DNA from 2 places in the Paenibacillus sp. FSL P2-0322 genome. Region 1 is predicted to be linked to the other one. Evidence: predicted binding sites of a transcription regulator. Region 1 holds the regulator's gene; the other holds the start of a gene.

Region 1 (3,427 bases):
GATCAGACAATTACAACGTGAGGAATTTGAAGCGGCTATTGAATTATCTCAATATGCTTTTCAGTTTACAATGTCCCTGGAGGATATGGAAAAATCCAAGAAGAAATTCAAACCAGAGCAAACATGGGGAATATTCGACGGACATGACTTGAATGCTAAACTGACTTTGTTACCGCTACAGGTATACATAAACGGTCAGGTTTTTGATATGGGGGGCATTGCTGGTGTAGCAACGTGGCCAGAAAAACGTCGCGGAGGCATGGTGTCACGTTTGTTGACGCATGCGCTTGAAGAAATGAAGTCTGCGGGACAAAGCCTTTCTTTTCTGCATCCATTCTCCTTTGCCTTCTATCGTAAATTTGGATGGGAAACGTATATTGAATACAAAAAGTACGTCATTCCCATTGATAAATTCCCTACAAAACTTAAAACAGAAGGTACAGTCAAACGCGATGTCAAAGATATTTCAGAACTGGACCAAGTGTATCAAGCGTATGCATCTCGTTATAATGGCACGCTGGTACGAGATAAGGAATGGTGGCAAGAGCGGATTTTAAATGAGAACTATCGAACTGCGGTATATTACTCTGAAACAGGCGATCCTCAGGGATATGCACTATACAAAATTGAAGATAAACAGTTGAATTGTGATGAGTTGGTATATGAAAATGAGACGGCTCGTCGGGCTTTATGGACTTATTTTGCAAATCATGACTCAATGATAGCCCAAGGTAAATTTAATTACGTTCCAGCAGATGACAATCTGCCATTTTTACTCGATGATCCACGAATTCAACAGGAAACGGTGCCTTATTTTATGGGTCGTATTGTGGATGCAGCTGCTTTTATAGAAAGATACCCTTTTGAACAGATTGGAGAAGAAACAAGTTTAACCTTAAATCTGACTGATCGGTATGCTCCATGGAATGATGGATTATGGAGATTAACGATTACTACGGAGGGGCAAGGACATCTGGAGAGAGTGGATATAAGCAATTTATCTGAAAACGCCATAGTAGCTGACTTGAAACTTGGGATTCAGTCACTGACGACTCTGATGCTTGGCTACCAGCAGGCTGATGATCTGTATAAATGGGGGCGTATTGAAGGCAGCAGTGAGTCTGTGTCTGTCCTTAAACGTGTAATACCGGTAAAACAAACGTTCTTATTGGATTTTTTCTGATAAAGGCCCATTTAGTTCTTCTTAGGCCCCATCTTTCAGGGAACATAACTTGTGTGGTTATCATAATTTTCAAAACTCTTTCTGTAATGGGAAGAGTTTTTTTATGGTATTGTATAAAACATAATTAGATTGCGAAAAATGGTATTGACCCCTTGGCAAAAATGAATAATGTGCTATAATATGAATATAGTCAAAGAAAGTCAAAGTCAATCAAGCCAAGTGTGATTCTGTAGAAGTACTATGCTGATGGATTAGCTGTATAAGGTAATTTTGATAGCAAAGAAGTAAATGAGGATCGAAATGATTTGCGTATAGTTAGGAGCTGACTCTTATGAACATAAGAGAAGTGTATGATTAATCGCAAATAAAGGCCACACTAGAGACAAGAAGGTACAATTCCAATGGATGTAGATCAGGCAATAGCCTGAATACAGCTTAGATTCGTGACTTTACCGTTTGGTTAAGTTCAATATACGGCGGACTCTGTGGAGCGTGAAATGTACTTGAATACTTGCGTTTCCGTTAGTGGAGGATGATGAAATGCGCAATGTTTCCGATATTATTGAACAATATTTGAAGAGTATATTGCTGGAAAGTCCCCAAGGTTTAGTGGAGATTCAGCGCAACGATCTGGCTGACCGCTTTTCCTGCGTGCCGTCGCAAATTAATTATGTAATTAGCACCCGGTTTACGCTGGAAAAAGGCTATGTGGTGGAAAGTAAACGCGGTGGCGGGGGCTACATTCGTATTCAGCGAATTCAGCTGCCTGCACAGCATGCCATCCATACACATCTTCATCAGAGCATCGGGGAGGAAATAAGCCAATCGGCAGCAGAAGGTCTAATTTATCAGTTAGAGGAAGCCCATTTTTTAAGCAAAAGGGAAGCTAATTTAATGAAGGCTGCTTTATCAAGGGATACATTATTACTGAAGCTTCCCTATCGTGATCAACTGCGAGCAAGATTGCTTAAGGCTATGCTGATTTCGTTGCTGGCGACCAAATAGTGTGTGGAAAGAGACTAACGTTTGGATGTAGGGATTGGTATAAATCCTGACATTGAAGGAGGTGCTTTTATGCTGTGCCAAGAATGTAATATGCGGCCGGCAACTTTGCATTTCACCAAAATTGTGAATGGCGAAAAGACAGAGTTTCATATTTGTGAGACATGTGCCAAGGAAAAAGGGGAGATGATCCCTGGAACACCTAACGGCTTTTCGATTCATAGCTTGTTGTCGGGGATGCTGGATTTTGACTCCAGTACAAAGAGCCAGTCTCCAGGCCACAGTGGCCCGCAGAACCTGCAATGCAAGGATTGTGGCATGACCTATGCACAGTTTAGTAAGCTGGGACGTTTCGGATGCCCATCGTGCTATCAATATTTTGATAGTCGTCTGGACCCTCTGTTCAAGCGTGTGCATGGCAGTACGAATCATGTTGGTAAAGTTCCGGTTCGCACTGGAGGCCGACTGAAGGTTAAACGGCAAATTGACGATTTGAAAAAAGAGATGCAACAGCATATTGTACAGGAAGAATTTGAATCAGCTGCTGAGCTTAGGGATCAAATCAGAGAGCTTGAAAAAGAAATGACTGAAGAGTAAAGTTTGTGAAGAGTAGGAGGGATGCGTAATGCCCAATATTCGATTTACGGAGAAGCCGCTAAGTGACTGGATGCGTGGTGATGCTGCGGATTCGGAGATTGTCATTAGCAGCCGGGTGAGAATTGCGCGTAACTTGCAGCATCTGCCTTTTCCCATGCTTGCTACCAATCAGCAGTCGGAAGAAGCACTTCAACGCTTGACGGATATCCTTCAGTATGATGATTTAGGCGGTTTTGGTACTTTTCATACGTTGAAAATATCCGAGTTGGATGAGATCGACAAGCAGGTGCTGGTTGAGAAGCATTTGATTAGTCCAAATTTGGCGAACGAATCTCGTAACGGTGCTGTTTTAATTAGCGATGATGAATCGGTTAGTGTTATGATAAACGAAGAGGATCATCTGCGTATCCAGTGCTTATATCCGGGATGTCAGGTTAGGGAAGCTTGGGAACGCGCTATGATTATTGATGATGCATTTGAAGCGCATGTTGATTATGCATTTGATGATCGGAGAGGTTTTCTGACCAGTTGTCCGACGAATGTCGGCACAGGTATGAGAGCTTCGGTGATGATGCATTTGCCTGCATTAGTTATGACTCATCAAATCAATCGTATATTGTCTGCTGTTTCACAGGTAGGTCTTAC
Region 2 (3,427 bases), 930 kb from region 1:
TTCAATACCTTCCACATTTTGAATCCGGCGGAAAGCAAGGCGTCCAATACGTCCGAAACCGTTAATACCAACTTTAACTGTCATGAGTGAGTTCCTCCCAAAGTTCGTTTAGTTTAGTTTTATATATTCAAGACAGACCCGAAAGCCCGTCAAGACAACACTATTCATAAATCCTATATTAATCATTTAAATAACGACTTACAATCTCAACAGCAGCGCCTTCGTCGGTGACTAGAATGTCCTCTTGCCCGAAACGCAGTACCGCATGAATAGCGGCCGCCTTGTTTTTGCCTCCAGCTACACCTAGAACCGTATCGGTACGCCTAATGTCCTCCAATCGGAGTCCAAGCGTCAGCATTCTGTGAACAACGACGCCATCTTCGTTAAAGTAATAACCAAACGATTCGGCTACCGCTCCTTCACTGCTGATCTGGGCAAAGGTTTCGGGATCAAGTTTACGTCTATGTGCCATCGCTATGGCGTTGCCTATCCCGTGAATGATGATACGACTCTCGCGAATCAGGTTCAATATATCCTGAATGTTCGTATCTTCAAGCAAGGAGTTGTAAGCATGATTGCTGAGCAAATCCGGTACATGGAGCAGACGGTATTGAGCGCCTACCTTGCGAGCCATTGTGGAAGCAATTGTGTTGGCCTGCATTTCCATGCTTTCTCCCAAACCCCCGCGTGCCGGTACAAACCACCCACCCTTAAGTGGGCCATTAGAAGGTAGTGCCAGTTGTTCCGCCACGTCGGCAATTGTCGTGCCACCTGTTACAGCGACCACATCCTCGTCGTCCATAACACTCAGCAACGCTTTTGCTCCAGCGCGCCCCAGCTCCTGCTTTGTTAACGGAGAAGCATCCGAATCCCCTGGAACGACAACCACCTTCCTCAAACCATAGGCTTGACGAATCTGGTCCTCCAATTGGGACAGGCCGAACAAGTTGTTCGCAATCGGCTCCAGCTGTTCCAGCAGATCCAGTCCTGCTTTGCTCACCTTCATGCCTACACTCTCAATCTCAATTAGCCCCTGAGCTTTAAGAAGATCGGTTTCGGCGCGCAACACGCGCTCAGTCATGTTCAGTGAAGCTGCCAGTGTTCTGCGTCCAACAACATCGGACAGCATAATCTGATGCAGGATCGTGTACCTTTTTTTCAAAACATCCATGAGGTCGGGCAGAAGCTGCTTCTGTATTTCTAATATCTTTCGCATGCTTTCCACTCCCGCACACTTCTAAGTTCTGTCTCTAATGCTCTATCTCTAACTGGTCTCAAAACGTCCCGGGATAACTTTTTAAGTCCCACGTATATCTTAACCAATATTTGCTCCATATGCAAGTCTATCTGAACCTATATTTCTCAACCATTTATCTGAATATGCGCATTTAATAAAAGCTTGCAATTCACTGCTGTATATCATATAATCATCTTTGTTTCCAATTAGCTGTTTAATTAGTTAGTTGTTTGCATTGAATCAACTATGCGCCCGTGGTCCAACGGATATGACGTAGGCCTCCGGAGCCTGAGATCGAGGTTCGATTCCTCGCGGGCGCGCCATTTTAAATGAACGCTTAGATGCTTCTATATAATGTTTTAACCAATAAGAGCGCTGAGGGCTCTTTTTTTTAATCATTAGTTTGACTTTCTTTGACTTTTTGTTTGAAATTGTTTATCATGTGGTTATTACGGTAACAGTTTATAAATAAGGGACGTGTAATCGGCATGTCCACCAAATCCACTAACGATATTTAAGGGAGGTTTTTTGACGTGAGCTATGTTCCTATGGTAGTAGAACAAAGTAACCGCGGCGAACGCGCCTATGACATTTATTCCAGACTGTTAAAGGATCGCATTATTTTGTTAGGCTCGGACGTCAATGACGTTGTAGCCAACTCTATAATTGCGCAAATGCTGTTTTTGGCTGCCGAAGATCCTGAAAAAGATATTCACTTGTATATTAACAGCCCTGGCGGTTCCATTACAGCTGGTATGGCCATTTTCGATACGATGCAATACATTAAACCTGACGTATCTACGATTTGCGTAGGTATGGCGGCTTCCATGGGCGCGTTTTTGCTGAATGCAGGCGCCAAAGGTAAACGTTTCGCTTTGCCAAACAGTGAAATTATGATTCACCAACCACTGGGTGGTGCACAAGGTCAGGCAACGGATATCGAAATCCGCGCACGCCGCATTCTGAAAATGCGTGATAAACTGAACCGCATTCTCGCAGATCGCACAGGCCAACCACTGGAGCGCATTGAAAAAGATACAGACCGTGACTACTTCATGTCTGCTGATGATGCCAAGGAATACGGTATTATTGATAAAGTGCTAACTAGCTCCTCTCCAGAAGGTGTATAAGAGAAGAAATTCACCTCTTTCGATAACTGGTAAATGAAAAAGCTGCTCCGGACTTTCTTATCCGGTAGGCAGCTTTTTTGCATTATTGTTTTTTAGGTTATAGACAATTGGACTTATTTATTTCTACTATTCATTCTGTCCCGCAAAAGGCTTTTCGCCTTGAGGCAGCAATTGACCGAACGAGTAGGTAAACTCCGGAATTCCATACGCGTATGGCGCATAATCATACAAATCAAACACGATTGTTACTCCACTGTTCGTCACATAAAAATTCTGATCTGCCGCCAGCTCTTTAAATTTGCCGAATCCTTCGCCAGCCTGAAGTGCATCGATTTTTTTCTTCAAATCAGCATTGAGGAACTTTTTGTAGTTCGGATTTGCCTTCAATACGTCAGACAATTGCTGCAGTTTACCATCAGCGAGCGAAAACGTATATCCTTTACGTGCCGTCATGCCATGTGCGCCACCCGTATACGAGTAGTCCTGCATAATCACACTCAGAATACCATCTTTGTTATAGGCAATCGCAAAATCATTTCCAAACTCATACGGTCTTTCTGTTGTAGCCTCTCCCTCAGCCATCATCTTTTTGCCTGCTGCCAATATACCTTCTGCATGCTTTTTAAGCACATTGTTAATGGCCTGTTGAGCCTCAGAATTCAGCTGGCTACCGCTGATTTGCGGGTACTTAATCTTGTAGGACACCTTCGCACTACTCGAAGCTGGAAGTGTTTGAGACGCAATTGTAATCGGATTTAGCTGGCTTTTACTCAGCGTTACTGTTTTCTGAGCTGCATTCCATTGAGCATCTATGCCCAGATAGTCTTTCAGCAAACTCATAGGAATATATAGCTTCCCAGCGATCTGTTTGGCATCCATACTACGTGTATTGATTCCATTGACGTTGACGTAGGCATCCGAGGAAGAAGCCATAATGTAAAGTTTATTGTACCCGCTACCTACGGTATATGTCGCTGTTTTCGCATCATAGCTTACTGGAATCCCCAAGCTGTCGCGCAGTGCGGCCACCGGAATCATTGTACTCCCGTTCACTTGGACA

What was found. The regulator CtsR, encoded in region 1, represses protease genes until heat stress. The targets are predictions, from matches to a motif close to ATGGTCAATAAAGGTCAAACA.
Region 2: clpP (ATP-dependent Clp endopeptidase proteolytic subunit ClpP) is a predicted target of CtsR. The motif match lies at 1,638-1,658, and genes of this name have one in related genera.

Annotation. Positions count from the first base shown of each region.
Region 1 covers NZ_CP150243.1:5,376,080-5,379,506, reverse strand. The annotation lists gene MKY24_RS23910 (GNAT family N-acetyltransferase) at 1-1,183, shown strand, start outside; gene MKY24_RS23905 (CtsR family transcriptional regulator) at 1,724-2,188, shown strand; gene MKY24_RS23900 (UvrB/UvrC motif-containing protein) at 2,258-2,782, shown strand; gene MKY24_RS23895 (protein arginine kinase) at 2,811-3,427, shown strand, end outside.
Region 2 covers NZ_CP150243.1:213,579-217,005, reverse strand. The annotation lists gene gap (type I glyceraldehyde-3-phosphate dehydrogenase) at 1-84, opposite strand, end outside; gene MKY24_RS00970 (sugar-binding domain-containing protein) at 179-1,216, opposite strand; tRNA gene MKY24_RS00965 (tRNA-Arg) at 1,486-1,560, shown strand; gene clpP (ATP-dependent Clp endopeptidase proteolytic subunit ClpP) at 1,771-2,367, shown strand; gene MKY24_RS00955 (DUF4163 domain-containing protein) at 2,494-3,427, opposite strand, start outside.